4 regions of the Ruminococcus gauvreauii genome follow, and region 3 is predicted to be linked to each of the others. Evidence: riboswitches for the same ligand, from Rfam matches in the RefSeq annotation. Region 3 holds a riboswitch; each other region holds the start of a gene.
The links. Region 3 has a riboswitch for cobalamin ahead of NQ502_RS14260 (LysR family transcriptional regulator). Riboswitches for the same ligand answer to the same signal wherever they lie in the genome.
Positions count from the first base shown of each region.

Region 1: another riboswitch for cobalamin. It lies ahead of NQ502_RS01310 (energy-coupling factor ABC transporter permease); the one in region 3 lies ahead of NQ502_RS14260 (LysR family transcriptional regulator).
Region 2: another riboswitch for cobalamin. It lies ahead of NQ502_RS12145 (InlB B-repeat-containing protein); the one in region 3 lies ahead of NQ502_RS14260 (LysR family transcriptional regulator).
Region 4: another riboswitch for cobalamin. It lies ahead of NQ502_RS04390 (BlaI/MecI/CopY family transcriptional regulator); the one in region 3 lies ahead of NQ502_RS14260 (LysR family transcriptional regulator).

Region 1 covers NZ_CP102290.1:273,948-278,878, reverse strand. The annotation lists gene NQ502_RS01325 (amidohydrolase family protein) at 1-437, shown strand, start outside; gene NQ502_RS01320 (sirohydrochlorin cobaltochelatase) at 496-1,287, opposite strand; gene NQ502_RS01315 (energy-coupling factor ABC transporter substrate-binding protein) at 1,345-1,641, opposite strand; gene NQ502_RS01310 (energy-coupling factor ABC transporter permease) at 1,641-2,393, opposite strand; cobalamin riboswitch at 2,532-2,720, opposite strand; gene hemA (glutamyl-tRNA reductase) at 2,947-4,179, shown strand; partial or broken gene NQ502_RS01300 (precorrin-2 dehydrogenase/sirohydrochlorin ferrochelatase family protein) at 4,169-4,645, shown strand; gene hemC (hydroxymethylbilane synthase) at 4,652-4,931, shown strand, end outside.
Region 2 covers NZ_CP102290.1:2,519,205-2,524,135, forward strand. The annotation lists gene NQ502_RS12140 (Ig-like domain-containing protein) at 1-1,768, shown strand, start outside; cobalamin riboswitch at 1,876-2,074, shown strand; gene NQ502_RS12145 (InlB B-repeat-containing protein) at 2,169-4,931, shown strand, end outside.
Region 3 covers NZ_CP102290.1:3,000,662-3,005,592, forward strand. The annotation lists gene NQ502_RS14255 (heavy metal translocating P-type ATPase) at 1-1,287, opposite strand, end outside; cobalamin riboswitch at 1,493-1,675, shown strand; gene NQ502_RS14260 (LysR family transcriptional regulator) at 1,923-2,837, shown strand; gene nikB (nickel ABC transporter permease) at 2,877-3,815, shown strand; gene nikC (nickel transporter permease) at 3,817-4,641, shown strand; gene NQ502_RS14275 (ABC transporter substrate-binding protein) at 4,695-4,931, shown strand, end outside.
Region 4 covers NZ_CP102290.1:895,857-900,787, forward strand. The annotation lists gene NQ502_RS04380 (efflux RND transporter permease subunit) at 1-398, opposite strand, end outside; gene NQ502_RS04385 (M56 family metallopeptidase) at 590-1,942, opposite strand; gene NQ502_RS04390 (BlaI/MecI/CopY family transcriptional regulator) at 1,953-2,309, opposite strand; cobalamin riboswitch at 2,777-2,972, opposite strand; gene NQ502_RS04395 (SGNH/GDSL hydrolase family protein) at 3,022-3,627, shown strand; gene NQ502_RS04400 (small, acid-soluble spore protein, alpha/beta type) at 3,632-3,820, opposite strand; gene NQ502_RS04405 (PspC domain-containing protein) at 4,040-4,222, opposite strand; gene NQ502_RS04410 (DUF4097 family beta strand repeat-containing protein) at 4,239-4,931, opposite strand, start outside.

The sequences.
Region 1 (4,931 bases), 1.4 Mb from region 3:
TTGCCCATGAGGAAGGATTTGCAGTCATGGCACACACGAACGGCGCCGATGCGGTGCGCACGGCTGCGTTGTGCGGTGTGGATTCCATTGAACACGGGAACTATCAGGATGAGGACAGCATCGAGGCGATTGCGGACAGCGGGACTGTCTGGGTGCCGACGCTTGTGACGGTCCGCAATCTTCTGGGAAAAGGGCGTTTTTCAGACGAAGTGATCTGCCGGATAGGCGAAACACAGACAAGCGCTGTACAGATGGCGTATGAAAGAGGTGTACGGATGGCGGCGGGCACCGATGCCGGGGCGTGGATGGTGATGCACGGGGAGTCGCTCGATCAGGAGTATGATGCGTTTTATGAGATTCTGGGCGAGACTGATGACGTGAAGCGGCGGCTTGCGGACGGGGATCGTAAAATATTTAAAGTATTTCAAAGAAATTAAAAAAAGGCAGATTGTTTCCGGGATTTCCAGAAAACAATCTGCCTGTTGTTTTTTGTGATCAGCTGATCACTGTGCGGATATGATCCACGAACAGAGAACGGATCTCTGGGTATTCCCCCAGTCCCTTTAGTATGCATTCCACTTCAAAGCCTGCGTCTTTGAACTGCGTATACCAGGAATCCTCATCATCACCTGCCATATCATTTGTGGCATGGTCACCGGCCACGATCATAAAGGGCGCCAGAATGACCTTTGCTGCTTTGGTTTTTTTGACGGCCTTGAGCAGAGAATCCATGGTCGGATACGCCTCGACAGTTCCCAGGAAGATATTTGAGAAGCCCTCATCCTGAAACTTGAAGTTTAACGCCGCATAAATGGCATTGGAAAAGTGTGTAGTGCCGTGACCCATCAGTACGAGAGCTTCGTGGTCCTCACGGAGGTGGGAGAAATGCGCCGCGATGGTGTGTACTACATGATGATTGTCCTCCTCGGTTGTGAGCAGCGGGTTGCCGAAGGTTATGGATGAGAAGGAAGACTGATACATCAGTGCATCCTCCGTCATCAATTCATTTTCGATACCGTTGATCACGTGAGTCGGCTGAACGATGACATCCGTAATACCGTCATCACGCATTTTCTCCATTGCCTCTCTGACATTCAGGATCTTGATGCCGTCACGCCGTAACAGCTTCGCCATGATCATTTTACTGGTCCAGGCGCGGTAAATCTGATAGTCAGGGAAAGCGTCTGCAATCTCTTTTTCAATAGCGTCAATTGTTTTTTCTCTCGTTTCGGCAAAACTGGTACCAAAGCTGACAACCAGAATTGCTTTTTTGGATGCGTCCGGCATGGGGCGTGTTCCTCCTGTGTTTTCTACTTTCATTTGTGGTGATGATGCCATTAGGCGTCATGTCCGTTTAGGTTCGTGTTTTTTTCTCTCTACCAGGCGTCCCATGACGAATCCGAAGACTCCGGCACCGAGACCGGCCTGAAGGCAGAAGAGAAGACTTTCAATTTCTCCGCTGGCAGGCTCCATGATAGGATCAGCCCAGGTTTCATAACCCGGCTGAATCTCCTCGATCATCTCGGATGCCGCACCGTCGGCACCGCCGAACTCGGCGCCGCTTTTCAGAAATAAAGGTACGACAGCGATCACAACAACGAGCAGCAGAAGTATCAGTACAGTTTTTGTGTTTTTAGTCATTATGCATTCCTCCCTCTTAAAAATCCAAGATCTGAAAGTTCAGACTTGGCGTAAGATTCCAGACCGATGATCACGATAGCGGTCAGGATACCTTCTATGATTGCAAGCGGTATCTGAGTGGCCGCAAAGATAGCCAGGAATTTCCCGAGGGAAGCGCCGAATCCGCCGTCAGCGGATGGATATGCGATTGCCAGCTGGACGCTGGTGACCACGTATGTAAACAGATCTCCGAGGAAGGCTGCCAGAAATACAGACACCAGCTTCGGTACTTTCAGTTTATTGCAAAGCTTGTAGATTCCATAGGACACCAGAGGACCGGCGATCGCCATGGAAAATGTATTTGCGCCAAGAGTGGTAAGACCTCCGTGTGCGAGCAGAATTGCCTGGAAGACCAGAACGATCAGTCCGACAATGCTGACAGCGGCGGGACCAAAGAGGATCGCACCGAGACCGGTTCCTGTCATGTGTGAACAGCTTCCTGTAACAGACGGAATCTTAAGTGAGGACAGGACGAAGGCATACGCTCCCACCATGGCCAGGATCATGATCAGTTTCCGGTTTCCGGAAAGTGTTTTCTTTATGGAGAAGAAACCTGCGATTAAGAATGGTACGCAGACAACTCCCCAGGCAATGCAAAACTTGGCCGGGAGATAGCCCTCCATAATGTGCATCGCGTTTGCAGCCGGCAGAATTCCAAACGAGAGTGCAAAAACTGCGGCGATTAAAACAATTGTTCTTTGTGACTTTGTCATAATTTTCTCCTTTCTCATTTTTACAAAAAAAGAACGCCGTATCTAAGGAATCCCACTTCACATAGACAGGCGCACTGAAACGGCAGCATGTTAGAATTTGCCGTTTCCTTACACCAGGCCATCGTTCGTAACCGGGGTGTAAATCGCTTGTGAAGGGCAGGCTTTCTGACTCAGGCGTCACCACCGTATCTTGCCTTCCCAGTTTTCACCAGTGACATCATAAGATACGGCTCTTCCATTACAGCGGCGGGACCGTGTGAGACTTGCACTCACTTTCCTCTTACCCTGCGGAGAAATACGCAGGCTCCACTTCACATTCAATTCTATGATAAATTTTATCGCGTTGTCCGTCTAATGTCAAATGAATTTTTTAAAACAGTTCAGGACGGCGGGAAAATAGGTGTAAAAACATCCGATGCTTCTTGCCGGGCTGTTAGCCGGGCAAGAAGATGCACCGTCCTGAATAGTTACGAATTTCTTAAAATTAGAAAATAGATTTTGCATTTTTAAAAGTATGTGCTATGATGGGGAGGAATAAATTCTGGAGGAACAAATGATGAGTATTTGTATGGTGGGTATTGATCATAACAAGGCATCTGTGGATGTAAGGGCATTATTCTCCTTTACGAAGAAGAATGCAGCTGCTGCCATGGAACAGCTGAAATGCAGCGACGGCATATTGGGATGCATCATACTTTCAACTTGCAATCGTATGGAAATCTGGGCCAGTGTGGAAGAAGAGTGGGAAGGTTCACTCGTGGAAGAACTGTGCATCATCAAGAAAGTGGATCCGACACAGTTTGGTCAGTATTTTGTCATGCGTGAGAGAAAAGACGCGGTGAACCACCTGTTCCATCTGACCTGCGGGCTGAAATCCCAGATCCTCGGGGAGGATCAGATCATTACCCAGGTAAAAGATGCACTGTCGCTTGCACGTGAGAATTATATGACTGACAGTGTACTGGAAGTATTGTTCCGCATGGCGGTGACGGCGGCAAAAAAAGTAAAAACGGATGTTACCTTCTCAAGAGCAAACGTTACGGCGATGGACCGTGCAGTTTCCATGCTGAAAGAGCAGGGCTATGAGATACAGGGAAAAACATGCATGGTGATCGGAAATGGAGAGATGGGAAAACTGGCTGCACAGACAATGCAGAGGGCAGGTGCTGCGGTGACTGTCACAGTACGGCAGTATCGGAGCGGCATGGTAACGATTCCGAAGGGATGTGCCCGGATCAATTACGGAGAGCGTATGGATCTGCTGCCAAAATGCCATGTGGTAGTCAGTGCGACAGCAAGTCCCAATTTTACACTGACACGGGAACTGCTCGGGGAAGCGGATCTTACGCATGATATTATTTTCATCGATCTTGCTGTGCCCAGGGACATCGAACCGGCCATCGGTGAGATGGAACATGTGACGCTGTATGACATCGATGATTTTCAGATCACGGCGGTCGGTGACTATCTGAAGGATTCCTTTGACCAGGCTGAGGCGATTCTTCTGGAACAGCAGAAAGAATTCTATGACTGGTATGACGGCAGGGATTTGATCCCGAGGATTCAGGAAATCCAGGAGGACGCGGCGACTGATCTGGAGCTGCGCATACATAAGATCCTTGGCAAACTTCCGCTGGAGGACAAAGAGAGGGAGACACTCAGAAAGTCAATCGAACTGGCGGCAGGGAAAGTAGTCGGAAAAATGATCTTCGGACTGCGGGATTCGCTGGAAAAAGAAACATTTTTAGCCTGTGTGGAAGGGTTGGAAAAGCTGTATGAAGAGTAATGGACAGGCGTATTTTCCGCTTTTTGTGGATTTGTCAGAGAAAAAGATCGTAGTGATCGGTGCAGGAAAGATCGCGTCGCGCAGGATCGGGACACTGTCGGAATTCACACGGAACATTGTCGTGGTTGCACCCCGTTTTGATGAGCGTGTGCTGACACTGGCAAAAGAAGGACGGATAAAAATATGTGAGAAGAAGTATGAGAGAGAGGATCTATACGGGGCCGATATTGTGATTGCCGGCACGGATGACGAGGGGCTGAACGAAGACATTTACAGTGTATGCAAATGCCTGGGCATATTGGTAAATGTCATCAGCGACCGGACGAAATGTGATTTTCATTTTCCCGGCATTGTCAAAAGAGATACGCTGGTGGCGGGGGTCAATGCGGGAGGCAGGGACCACGGCAGGGCAAAACGCGCCAGGCAGGCGATAGAAAAAGCACTCGACGATTTTACAGGAGGACGAATAACTATGGCAGCACCGGAAAAATTTTGTGTTGGCAGCCGGGAGAGCAAACTCGCGGTGATTCAAAGCGAGATGGTGATCTCATATATAAAAGAAACGTGCCCGGAAACAGAAGTTTCGCTGTTGACGATGAAGACGACCGGCGATATCATTCTGGACCGGACGCTCGATAAGGTGGGAGGAAAAGGGTTGTTTGTCAAGGAGCTGGACAAAGCTCTGCTGGACAGGCGCAGCGACCTCTCCGTACACAGCCTTAAGGATATGCCGATGGAAGTTCCGGATGAAC
Region 2 (4,931 bases), 480 kb from region 3:
CTGGCTGAGCTTCAGTACTTCTCCGGCTGATCATACGGATGTGCTGACGGTGAGCGCCGAGTCAAGTGACAGCAGCATCGTGACCGTAGAGTCGGCAAGCACATCAAGCGTAACCGTTAAGTCCAGGGGGGCAGGGTCAGCAGTCATCACGCTGACTGTCAAAACGAAGGACGGAAGCAGCCATACGGCTTCCACAGAAGTAATCGTAGATGAGAACTTTATCGAAGCAGTGGCGTTCCCGCAGGCGGTCTATGAGATTGCAAAAGGGGCGAACAAAAACTTTTTGTATGAGATTATAAAATGGCCGGCATCAGGAGATACGGGATCGATTACCTGGAACTCGAGCAATCAGGATGTGGCGACCGTCTCGAGCAGCGGAAGTGTAAAAGCTGTAGGCTTTGGTGAAACAACAATTACAGCAGAGCTGAAGAACAAAAACGTGTATTCCTGTAAAGTTGAGGTGCCAAACCCGGTTACGGACGTGACCATCAGTGCATCGAGAATCGGTATGCTGAAAGGAAGCAGCATCTCTCTGGATACTATTGATTTTACGCCTGCGGACGGCAATATGAGCAAGTTCAGCTGGGCGTCAAGCAATACGGACGTGCTGACAGTCAAAAATGGTATCGTAAAGGCAGTTGGAGTTGGAAGCGCAAGCATCTATGGAACAGCAGGAAACGCCTTTGCGACCTGTGAAATTACTGTGACGCTCTCCGGGGATGAGGTGGCAGGAATTGAGGTCATAGGACTGATCGATCAGATCGGAGAGGTGACGCTTGACAGTGAGGATGTAATTAAAACAGCCCGTACAGCCTACAACAAACTGACCAGAATGCAGAAAGCATATGTAGAGAATGATCAGAAGCTGTTTGATGCAGAGGATAAGTTGTATGAACTGCAGGAAGTGATGAGAAGTCCGGTAACATTAAGTTCTGTAAAGTCAGTAAATTATAATACGGTGAATGTTACCTGGAAATCCGTAAACGGTGCAGAAGGGTATCAGGTATACCGAAAGACAGCAGGAGGAAGTTACAAAGAGATCGCAGCTGTGAGCGGACGCGAAACAACGGCATACAGAGACACCGGACTGACTACGGGAACGGTTTATACTTACACTGTGCGTGCCGTGTATACGCTTGGAGGTGAGAAACAGCTTGGAGATTATGTGAAATCAGGAATCACAGGCAAAGCGATGCCGGAGAAAACAGTGATTTCCAAAGTTCAGTCCTGGGGGTCTCAGACATTGAAACTTACCTGGGAAAAGGTGAGCGGAGCCAGCGGATATCAGATCTATCACAGGACCTCCAAAAGCGGCCCGTGGAAATACGTCACACAGATTGCAAATGGAAATACAACGTCCTATATGCATTACAATCTGATATGCGGAAATACGTATGACTATGTGGTACGTGCATATCGTACGGTGAAAAACACGAAATACATTGGTGCGAACAGCGATATACTGAGCGGAAAACCAGTACCGGCACAGGTGAAAAATGTAACGGTCAGAAAAGCTTCCTCTACCAGCCTGAAGATCAGCTGGAGCAAGGTGAACGGAGCCAGCGGATATCAGATCTACCGCAGGAATCCGGAAACAGGGAAATATCAGTTCGTCACACAACTCGGCAATGGAAATACAGCAGCTTATACGGAAAAAGGCCTGAAGAAGGGGATTACCTATACGTATGTGGTGCGCGCATACCGTACCGTGAACGGCAATAAGATTTTGGGCGCTAACTCAACTGAAACAAAAGGAAGTATCAACTAATGAATGCGGCGGGGGATTCCAATTTGGAATACCCCGCCGTTTTGGGAAAATAGTGCAGGTTTTGCAGTTTACTTGAAAAAAAGGATGTGCTATACTGTAAGCAATTTCATAAGATCAGTATTTATGGTCGGATTTCGGCAGGGAGGAAAGCAGAAATCCGTTAAAAGAGAATCCGGTGTGAATCCGGAACAGTCACCACTACTGTAACGCGGACGAAGGAGTGATATACCACTGGGCCAGGAGCCTGGGAAGGCATTCCCAAGGATGAAGCGAAGTCAGGAGAACTGCCATAGATCGAATCAAGTAATATTTTCGGGTGAAGAAAATATGCTTTTTTTGTTGCCAAAAATCAGTAAAACATGTATATGGACAGTGACTTACGGCAGGGAGGAGACGAATTATGGATAGGAAAAAACAAAATAATCTGAGAAGAAGGGGAAGCGTGCGGCATTGTATACACAGGCTGACTGCGGTCATGCTGGTCCTGATCTTGTCGATGTCAGCATGCCTGATGGAAGCAGGTGCGGTTTCATGGAATGCAAGTGCAGATGCGGATGACAATTTCCAGCAGCTGAGATTCTGGGAAGATGAAAAGCCCGGTCTGCGCTTTTATATCAATGCTGCCGCGCGATATGAACTTGAGACAGTGGAAAAGCCGGCCTATGGCACAAATGCCGGCGAATGGACAGTGATGAGTCTGCTGCGCGGGATGTATACGGGAATGGATTATCTGAACTTTATACCGGATGATTATTTCCAAAACTATTATCAGCGTATGACTGAAACAGTACAGAGTAAGAACGGCGAACTTCATGCATATAAGATTACAGAGTGGTGCAGGGTGATACTTGCACTGAGCGCACTCGGCAAGTCACCGGCAGATGTGGGAGGCTATGACTTCCTGGATAAGCTGTCAAAATCATATAATGACACGTACTGGCAGGGGCTCAACGGTCCGATATTCAGCCTGATCGCCCTGAATACCGGCGGGTATCAGCTGTACGAGACACCTTCTGATTATCAGGAAGGCGATATCAACACCGAAGGCCGTATGCTGGATTATATCGTGCGCCATGAGATCCTGAATTCGGACAAGACGATCGGAGGCTGGGCACTGAATGACGCCAATGCGGCTGAGAACGGCGCTGATGCCGACATCACAGGAATGGCGCTGCAGGCAATGGCACCCTATTATCTGGATGAACTGAAATACAAAGAGTCCGGCGCAGCGACACCGTATTCGGAGTTTATCAAAGCGGTGGAACGCGGTATCTATACGCTGCACCAGATGCAGCTGGCTAATGGGGGCTTTAAGGGCTGGGGAAGCGACATCAATACCGAGTCGACGACTCAGGTGATCGTAGCCCTGACGGAGCTTGGCATCGATCCGCTATCTGAAAGCGTTGTGCTCTCCAATATAGGAAAAGAATGTGGGTTTGTCACAAAAGGCGCCGTATGGGACGGCACACGCTGCAATAATATGATCGACGCAATTCTGATGCACTGGGAGAAAAACAGCGGTTCCAGCGAAGCGGTGGGAGGATTCAAACACGTCACGGCGGGAGATGACGGAGGAGGCGGAAGCGGTGATCTGGTCAATCCAATGGCGACGGATCAGGCGCTTTACGCCCTGATTTCCTACGACCGTTTTCTGAACGGAGAGAATAAACTGTATGATATGACCGATATGACGGACGGCAGTTATACGCAGATGACAGCGAAAACATACAATATCACTTACGATGGCAATGGCTCTGCAGCGACAGGTACGGAACCTTACGCTCCGTATGAGGAAGTCCTGCTGCCGGTTGTGCAGTCCACGGGGGATGAGGCGTTTGTGGCATGGAACACGAAGGCGGACGGAACGGGAACGACGTACCGGCCGGGGGAAACGCTTTCCATGCCGGAACAGGATGTGACCCTGTATGCCATGTTCGGTCAGATTGATTTTTCACTGGAACTGGAATTAAACGGCGGAGTATTGTCGGAAGGTGTAACGGTGCCGGACATGTTCACACCGATGGATGCCGAGATCGTTCTGCCGACAGCAGATGAGATCACGAAAGAGGGCTGCATTTTCAACGGCTGGTATCTGAGTGCTTCCGCCGCTGATAAATTGTCCGGGACAACCGTGACATCGGTTCCGAAAGGGACGTATGGAGATCAGAAATATTACGCGGGCTGGAGGGTGTCATTTGACAAAATCAATCCGTTTGGAGTACTGATCTCAAGTCTGGGAAAGGAAATCAGAATTTCTGACCGCTCTGTCATCCGCCAGGCGCGTGCGATCTATGACAGTATGAGTGTGACGGAACAAAAGAATCTTACCTGCCGCGCGTATTATGAGAAGCTGGTATCTGCTGAAGAGGCGCTGAAACAATTAGAAGCAAGTATGGACCAGGCGGAAGTGGTGATCAGTCTGATCACGGACATCGGCATGCCGGTGACTTTAGACCGTGAACCTTATATAAGGGAGGCGCGTGAATCGTATGATGCCCTGCAGGAGGAAGATAAGGCTTATGTGACGAACTATGCCGACCTGATCGCAGCGGAAGAGAGCCTGGTTATCTTACAGGAAAACCAGGAAGCGGCCGATGCGGCAGCGGCTCTGATCCGGGGAATCGGCGAGGTGACGCTGGAATCAGAAACGGTAATCGCTGAAGCTCGTGCAGCCTTTGAACTGCTGACCGGGGAACAGCAGCAGCTGATAAAAGAAAGTACTATTGCGCTGCTTGAATCGGCGGAGCTGACGCTGGAACAGCTGAGAGAACAGGCGGAAAGAATACAGAATGTACGTGATCTGATTGCGTTAATACCGGAGACACTCAGTATAGAGGATGACAGTTTCCAGATCGTATCGGATGCTCAGGCTGCGTATATTGCATTGTCCGGGGAGGAACGTCAGGAGATCACAGCAGAAGAAGCAGACGTGATAAGACACGCACAGGAAGTGCTGAATGAGTTGGCACAGCAGAATGCACAGTGGGAAGATATCGAGGTCAGCAAGGAGCTGGTTACGAAGATCTCGAATTATGGAGGAACGGCGGAACTTGAGGACGAGGAAGACATTCAGGCGATAAGGGCGGAGTATGACGGTTTTACTAATGTTCAGAAAGCTCTGGTAGAGAATTATTATTCACTGGTGGCACTGGAGGAGATACTG
Region 3 (4,931 bases):
GACAGGAACAGGCTCTCCTGTGATAGGCGAGGTATCCAGCTGACTGCTGCCTTCGATGATCACTCCGTCGAGCGGAATACGATCACCGGGACGAACGAGCAGCACGTCGCCGATTCTCGCTTCTTCGGACGGAATCACCAGTACATCGCCGCCTGAGATGAGATTAACGGTTTCGGGGCGCAGATCAACCGCATCCATAATCTGTGAGCGGCTTTTTGAAACTGCCTTTTCTTCGAAGAACTCACCGACGCGGTAGAACAGCATAACACCGACCGCTTCCGGATATTCGCGGATAACAAAGGCACCCAGCGTTGCGATACTCATCAGGAAGTTTTCATCAAATATCTGTCCTCTGGCAATATTCCTGATCGCTGTCCAGATGACTTTCCAGCCAAGGACCGCATAAGCGACAGTATAGATGGGGAGTGTGACGGCAGTTCCAAAGCCCATATGTTCCAGTATTTCACCGGCGATGAAAAGGACCGCCCCGATGATGATTTCTGTCAGGGCGCGGGTGCTTTCCGACATCCCCTTTTTTGCAGCAACGGCTTCATGGCTGCGCACAGAGGATTCTTTTTCGACAATTTCAATACCGTCCTCAATCGCGTTGCAGATCTTCTGAATCTCTGGAATCAGACGCTGCGGCGATTTTGCTGTGAGTTTCAGCTGCTTTGTGGCAAAGGTAATGGATGCACACTCCACATCGGTGAGCTGGTTGATCCGTTGCTCCATCTTTGCAGCGCAGTTGGCACATCCGAGATTCTGAAGGATATAAGTTTTAGTTTTGCTGCTGCCTGCAGAAATAGTATCCTTCGGCACGACGCGAACTTCTGATTCGATGGAGGAGCAGATACTCTGGATCTGTGGAATCAATGCGGCCTGGCCGTCGGCGGATATACGCAGCTGCTTTGTGGCAAACGTGATGCTGGCTGCAGACACACCGGGGAGTTCCTGTATTTTCTGCTCCATCTTAGCTGCACAATTGGCACAGCCGAGATTTTCTAAAATGTAAACGCTCTTTTCGTGGCCGTCATCCGGTAGTTCGGCAGTATTGCCGCTGTGAAAAGCGTGCTCATGATGTTCATGGCCGCAGCCGCAGGACTCATGCCCGTGGTCATGGTGCTCATGCCCGCAGCCGCAGGACTCATGCCCGTGGTCATGGTGCTCATGCCCGCAGCCGCAGGATTCATGGTCGTGCTCATGGTGGTCGTGGTGCTCATGATGTTCATGCCCGCAGCCACAGGTTTCTTTGTGCTGAGGTCCAAGCGATTCTTCCATGCGTTTCATAACTTATCCTCTCCGTTTCTATAATTAAATGATGAAACATATGAATAACTGTTCATATGTTGATTATAAGACCGATCCTGCGAAAAGTCAATATCATTTGTGAAAGTTTTAAAAAATTACTGCACCAGGGGTGATAACAAAATGGAATGGGAAAAACAAAAAAAAAGAGAGAAAAATACAAAAAAGTATGTTATAGTAATTTTGATTTAAAAAGAGTCATAAAAGTTCCTGTTTCAGGATTAATAGGGAAATTGGTGAGAATCCAATGCGATCCCGTCACTGTGAAAAAAGGGTCGACTTCATAACCACTGGATGAAAATATCATATCCGGGAAGGGAAGTAGACAATGCTTTTAAGCCAGGAGACCTGCTTTTATGTGAATGGCAATGCCTACGGTGTATAGGTGTGAGCGAAGCAAATGTAAATTGATTACATGCTTATGCGCACTTATTGTGCGCATTTTTTTATTGCAATGAAGCATTTTTTTTCTGCTTTTTAACCCCTCAGGGGGGATCGCGCTGCAAACACCGGGAGAAAGGCACCAAGAACCTTCCTCCCTTAATTATTTTTGTTTTTATTCTGAAGACGGCGTCAGTAAATTTAGCATTGACTATGGAGAATGAAAAGGGGGACATATGGATATCAAGCAGTTGCAGTATTTTGTGACAAGTGTTGATCTGGGGAGTTTTCATGCAGCAGCGGAGGTGCTGATCACGACACAGCCGAATGTCAGTAAGGTTATCAAGGCGCTGGAAGAAGAGATGGGCATGGTGCTGCTTGTCAGGAACAGAAGCGGGGTTACGCTGACGAGAGAGGGAGAGCAGGTCTACCGGTATGCACTGAGTACGCTGAAGAATTTTGAAATGCTGAATAGTCTAAAGGGAGAAAGAGAAGAGGGACTGACGGTGTGCTGTACACCCAGTAATAATCTGTCAACGCTTCTCGCAGAATTTTACGGGCTGAAAGCGTATAGAAAACCACATCTGGATCTCAGAGAAGGCGACTTTGAAGATATCGTGGTATGGGTGCACCGGAGGAGTGCGGAGCTGGGCTTTACTTACATATCCAGAAGAAATCAGCCGGTATTTGAAGAAAGGCTGAGAACGAAAGGTCTGGAATTCCATGAACTGGCGAAAACATCACTTTTTTTGTTCTGCAGCGAAAAGAATCCGCTGTTCGACAGGCGGTGCGTTTCAGAAAAGGACCTGGAGGCTGTAAAGCTGATTCAGAGAAGAGAGGACATTCACTCTCTGTCGAAGCATTTAGGTGTTTTGAATGGGGAGGGGTTAAACAGATCCGGCAGACAGGAGATCGCCTGTACAAACAGCGATCATTTTTTGATACAGCTGTTGAAACATACAGATTACTGCTCGGTTGACAGCAGTTTTCTAAAAGATAAGTATAAGGAATATCAAATCAAGGCGATTCCTGTCAGAGGAAGCGAAAACAGTGTCTCATTCGGATATATCAAACGAATCAAGGATTCTCTGTCGGAGATGGCGCATGAATTTATCAGATATCTGGAAGAACAGATCGGAAAGGAGAGGTGATATGATAACAAAACAGAAGCTGCAGGAGGATGAAGGATTGTGAATAAGAAACAACTGGGAAGAAGATTGATACAGATTTTAGTTGTGCTGTTTGGCATCAGTTTTTTTACTTTTGGGCTGACGTATCTTTCTCCGGGGGACCCCGCGGAAATCATGCTGACTGAGTGCGGGAACGTGCCGACTCCGGAGCTTCTCGAACAGACACGGGCGGAACTTGGCCTGGACAAACCGTTTCTCATTCAATATGGAACCTGGCTGAAGGGTGTTCTGACCGGGGATATGGGTACTTCTTATTCTATGAAAGTACCTGTCGTGGAAAAACTGACTTCTTGTTTCTGGCCGACCCTGAAACTGGCATTGTTCTCACTGATCATCATGCTGGCTGTGTCCATTCCACTGGGGATTCTGTCGGCTGTATACCAGAACCGATGGCCGGATTACCTGGTGCGGGGGCTGACCTTTATGGGAGTCTCAATCCCAAGCTTCTGGGTCGGTTTGATTCTGCTCAGTATTTTCGGTGTTACGCTCAGATGGGTTACCGTATCGGGGGGAAGTACGGATTTTAAATCACTGATTCTTCCTGCGGTAACGCTGGCATTTTCCATGTCGGCAAAGTATACCCGGCAGGTACGCATTGCAGTGTTGGAAGAACTACGGCAGGACTATGTGACGGGAGCAAGGATGCGGGGCATCAGAGAGAGTACGATTCTCTGGAAGCATGTGCTCCCGAATTCCATGCTGCCGCTGGTCACACTTCTGGGAATTTCTCTGGGGAGTCTGCTCGGTGGTACTGCAGTTGTTGAAATCATTTATAACTGGCCGGGACTGGGAAGCATGGCGGTCAAAGCGATCTCCTGCCGGGATTATCCGCTGGTACAGGGATATGTGCTGTGGATTGCGCTGCTGTATATGGGAATTAATCTGCTGGTGGATCTCTCCTATAACCGGCTGGATCCCAGGCTGAAGGAGGAAAGATAACGTGAAGATACTGAAGTTTCTAAAGTCTCATAAACAGTTTACGATGTTTTCTGTCCTGGCATTGATCATTGTAGGTGTGGCGTTACTGGCACCGCTGATCTCTCCGCATGACCCGTATGATGCGGTGATGTCGGATTCTTTAAAGGCACCGGACGGCACGTATACGTGCGGGACAGATAAACTTGGCAGAGATGTACTATCCAGGGTGATCTATGGCACCAGGTCATCCCTGACGATGACGCTGATCCTGGTGGCGGTGATCCTGGTCGTCGGTACGGCTCTCGGTGTGATCGCCGGTTACTTTGGCGGTGCGGTCGATGCTGTCATCATGCGGCTGGCTGATATGATGATTTCTTTTCCGGGACTTGTACTGGCGATCGCGATAGCAGGTCTTCTGGGGCCCAATATGGTCAATGCCGTGATCGCGATAGCCGCTGTGAGCTGGACAAAGTATGCGAGACTGGCGAGGAGTATGGTTCTGAAGATTAAGAACAATCTGTATATGGAGGCGGCTGTCGTAACCGGAACCAGCACAAAAAACATAATTCTGAAACATGTGCTCCCCAATATGATCACGACGATGGTTGTGACTGCTGCAACAGATATCGGCACGATGATGCTGGAGCTGGCAGCGCTGTCTTTTCTGGGCTTTGGGGCCCAGGCTCCGACTCCGGAGTGGGGGCTGATGCTGAATGAGGGCAGAACTTACATAAGCAAAGCGCCATGGCTTATGATCTATCCCGGTATTGCAATTGTTATCGTGGTGGTCGTTTTTAATATGCTGGGTGACAGCATCCGGGATATCCTGGATCCGAAACAGGAATAGGGAAAAAATTAGAATGAGAACAACGTTATGCGAGGAAAGAGAGGAAGAAATCAATGTATAAATGGATGAAAAAAACAATGGGTCTGGCACTTGCGTCGCTAATCGGCATATCACTGCTCGCAGGATGCCAGAAGTCAGAGAGTGCGGCAAAAGGTTCTGCGGCATCCGGGCAGGAGGCATCCGGGCAGACGGCTTCCGGCGGGGAGGTCACTATCGGTGTGACGAGTTTCGCTGATACACTGGAGCCCACGGAACAGTATTTCAGCTGGGTGGTGACGCGTTATGGTGTG
Region 4 (4,931 bases), 2.0 Mb from region 3:
TCCGGATTCAGTTTCATGATGATGGGGCTTCCCACGGTGTCGTCCCAGTAGGAACCGATCTGGTCCAGATTTTCCCGCATCTCCAGACTGACAGAGTCCATGCTCGTGGACTGCGCAAACTGAAGGATCACCAGAGAAAGATTCTCCCTGGAAACCGACTGCATATTCTCAATATTGCTGACCGTCGCCATGGCCTCCTCGATCGGCTTTGTCACGGTCTCCTCCACCTCAGACGGGCTTGCCCCCGGATAGGTGGTCAGGACAATCGCGTATGGAAGATTAATGTTCGGAAGAAGATCCGTGGTCATTTTCGTAAATGATACAAACCCCAGGATCAGGATCAGAACCACGCCAACCACGACGGTATATGGCTTTTTCACACTGAACTTAGATAGCATACTGATACTCCCCTTATCTTTTTCCGACCGACCGGTCGGTTCTGAAGTAAGTATACGCATTATCACATCAAAATGTCAAGTGTGTATGCATATTCTGACGCTTTCCGGAAAGTTTCCCATTCCATAGCAGGCCCTGTCATAGCAAACGAGCTGCCCATGCATAAAATGCCGGGCAGCTCCTCTGCTGTCACCTACTGTACATTCTCCGCTTCCAGTATACTCTGTGTCTCCTGCAGATCATGTACGGTTTTTTCTTTATTCTCCTGAGTTATCGTCCCACTCCATGCTTTTCCATCGACATGAACTTCAGCCTCTTCCACTGCGGCTACATCACTGTCGTAACCGTCGGATGACTTTTCGCCGTCATCATCTGCAGTTATCGTCGCGTATTCCACCTGATCAGTGCTCGATCCCTCCTGATTCTCCGGTTCCGCCACGGCATCGACAGATTCACTCGTAGCTAAACTCTCCGTTTCTTCTGCCTTTATCGCTTCTGCCGCGGCTGCACCCGATACAGACTCAGTTCTCGGTCCCTCCTGCTCCTCCGCTTCCAGTACGGCATCGACAGATTCGCTCGAAACTGAACTCTCCATTTCTTCTGCCTTAATTGTCTCTGTCGCGGCTGCACTCGATGCAAACGCTGTTGTGATCCCCGCTGCCAGTGCCAATGCGGCTGCAACTGCGGTGACCGACGCTTTTTTATATTTCATAATAGATTCAATCCTTTCTTTGATCGCATATCTGCTGAAACTTTTCGCCAAACCCGCTCCTCCCCTGTTTTCCTGCATCTGGATCAGCGTCAGCGCATAAGACGCCCTGGTGCTTATCCCCGATTCTTTTAATACTCCCTCGTCACATGCCAGCTCGATATCCCTGTTGACCAGAACATACATGATCCATACCATTGGGTTAAACCAGTATATGCATACCGTGATCAGCATAACGATACTCTTCAGGATATCCAGCCTTCTGATATGCAGAAACTCATGGAGCAGGACATAGTTAAGCTGTGCCTCACCCGAACATTCAAGTGATGCCGGAAGCAGTATCACAGGTTTTGCCACGCCATATGTCAATGGCGTTGTTATTCTGTCACTCACTCTGACACTGATTTGCCGCCTTATTCTGTGCTGTGCCAGCCATCTGTCAATATTTTCGTTTCCGGCCGGCACAGAAGAAGCAAATCCCCGTCTGCTCTGTACATTCACGATCGTGAAACAGGCAGCCAGGATTACGCTCCCGGTTATCCATACAGCCATACACAAAAATGACGATCCGCTGCGCAGTGCCAGATCAGCTTTACCGCCGCCAATCGATCCGGATGACAGAAAAGAACCTGTCATTTCCTGTACAGGCGTTCGTTCAAACAGGCAGAATATGCTGATGGGCGACGAAAATGAGAATGGTACAAACAGACGAATCACCGGTATCAGCCACAGGAGCTGAAACAACTGCTTCGGCAGTTTGTCAAGCGCCGCTGTTCTCATCACGATTATGGCAGCAATGATACATGCCGCCGAAAGATTCATTTGCAGAATACTCATAATCTCATCCTCACTCCGTCTCTTTTACAATCCTTCTCAATTCTTCCACAAGGTGTTCAGGCAGGTCTTTTCGTTCCAGAAGCGTGTTGATCAACAGGCCAGATGACCCGTCGAACATCTTATCAATCAGTTGATCCACTTCCGCTTTTTGTGCTTTCTCCCTGCTGATCAGCGCATGACACATGAAGTCCGGCTCCGAGCGCTGCACTGCTCCCTTATTAATCAGTTTCTTTATAATCGTATATGTGGTGGTACGCGACCACCCAACTTGCCTGTTCAGTTTCTCCACAAGCTGTTTCGCTGTCATATCACCCTCTTTCCACAATAGTTCCATTACATTCAGTTCTGAATCAAAAAACTTCATCATATGATTTACTTCCTTTCGTCTACTGCAATAGACTGCTAGCATGCCTTTAGTCTACAGCAGTAGACCAGAGAAGTCAATCCTTTTTACAGGATTTATTTTTTCTTAATAAATCCAGGCAACTATTCAGGATTATTGACATCACAAAACGCTGTGTGGTTTTTATCCCACACAGCGTTTTGCATGTCATTAAAGTGGATGAGGCTGCTTCGGTGCAATCACGAGCGTTTATACAGTTAAGAGGAAATATTGAAATTATTTTAGTTGCGGAGGAAAAATAATTCAATTTAACTGTTTACTAACCTAAGCATTCACCCTGCCGTTTAATCTTTGCATAATCCGTATTATTAAGGTCCTTAGCCGTTTGTTTATTCTTGGCATTCCATAAAAAAATGCCTACTCCGTTAATGAAAGTAGACACGAAATTTGTCATACGACAAATTAGGATGTTAAACTTTGCACGGAAGTTTCAACCTTGTACACAATAAGCAGGTTTCCTGACTTATAGATCATCGCTCTATTTCCCCTTCTCATACTCTCGTACAATGGGATTATGAAATATTGCTCCCTAAATACAGTGACCGGATCGCTTGGGATTCGCACCCAATTCCCTCTTCATCAAAAAAACTTTTGTTTCCCCGATGCACTTACTGTGGTAATATGGAATTATACAAGTAAATCTTACCATACCTGAAGAAAGGCGTCAAGTATTTCCATGAAAAAAATTCTTTTTATCGGTGACAGCATCACCGACAGTCACCGGCTGTTTACAGAATCTCCCTTTGATCTGGGGGACGGCTATGTGTCAGTGGTCCGTGAAATGCTGCCAGCAGACAAATATAAAATCATAAACAGAGGCCACGACGGTTTTACGTCCGAGGACGTATGCAAATGTCTTGATCGGGACTGCCTTGCGCTTGCCCCTGATCTTGTCACCCTGCTCGTCGGGGTAAACGATATCCCGGTTGAATTGTATACGGACCGTCCGCGAATTCCCGCAGAATTCACACGGTACTGCCGGCGTATTCTGGAGAATATCACATCGTCCGGAATCCCTTCTCTCATTTTACTGGAGCCCTTTATCTTCTCATCACCAGCACAATACCTGTGCTGGCATCCCTTTATCCGTCAGGAAAGTGAAATTCTCCAGGAACTGGCTTCATGCTTCGGCGCTGTCTTTCTTCCTCTCCATGAACGGATGAATGCACAAAATGATGACCGCGGCAATTCCATCCTCACCACGGACGGCATTCATCTGTCAGAAGCGGGCAGCCGTCTGCTTGCCTCGTCATGGCTTGCATGTGCCGCCCCGCTTCTGTAACACATTACTCCTGATTCATCTCGCGCTTGCGTTTTGTGACAAGGCCGCCGATCCTTCCTGTCTCTTTCGCTGAAAGGGTCCTCCATCCATTTTCCAGTACACGGTCCAGCAGTCCAAGCTCCTCAGCGATCTCATATTTCAGCTGTTCTTCCGGAGATATTTGATGTAGGTCGATATCCTTATTTTTCTTCATAAAAAAGTCACACTCCTTTTCTCTTTGGAGTATGACCTTTTTTTTCTGTTTTATTCTTTATTTCGGGTAACAGTTCAGGACGGCGGGGAAATTGGTGCAGAAAGCTGCGTCAAGCTTGCTTGTAAGTCGCTTTTACGCACCAATTTCCACATTGGATGAACATCCGATGCTTCTTGACCGGCTTTTTCGGTCAAGAAGATACGCCGTCCTGAATAGTTACTATTTTGGAATAATAATTGCGGCTATAATGTATGCCAGAATTCCGGAACCTCCAAGGCATGAAAACAATACCCAGCCGAGTCTCACAAGTGTTGGATCAATGTTAAAATATTCCGCAATTCCGCCGCATACACCTGCAAGCATGTAATTTGTTGATGAACGATATAATCTCTTATTTTCCATTACGATTCCTCCTTATCTATTTTTCAAAATCAATCGTGATATCTCCCACGCTGCATTTCGCATCGATCGTTCTTTTCGCTGCTTCACTTCCGATCTCTATGTCGTCATTTACATGCCACTCCTGGTCCCCATAGGAAAGACGCCCCAGGCTGCATTCGCCCGAAAAATAATAATCAGCCATACTTTCCGTCATTGTGCATGCGATCCGCCCGGCTGAACAGTCAAAATCCGATTCGCTGCTCTCAAGCAGAGCAATACTGATGGATCCGGCCCCAACTTCGAAGTCCGCATCCTCCGCCCTAATAAGTCCGTCACACACGAATTCCCCGCCTCCTGCATCTACAGTCACTTCCTGTGCAGTCAGGCGATCTGTTTCCAGGCTCCCGCCCTTGATATTCAGTTCCGCACTTTTCAGATCCATGTTATCCGGAAGATAAATTCTCGCGACACCGCCCTTACTTCCCCAGCGGCCTTTGCTGCTGACCACAAGTGTATCTCCCTCCGTGCTCACATTGATCTTTGTCCTGGACTGATCGGCGTCAACTTGAATATCTTTATAATTGCCATGCTCGATCTCAAACTTTCCAGCCTTCATATCCACTCTGATCCGGCGGATGTCTTCGGCATCTGCACTGGCTGCCCCGGTGATGTTCTCACTGATGTCCGAGATTCCTCTGTAGTGAAACGGGACAGAAATTCCCTCAAATGT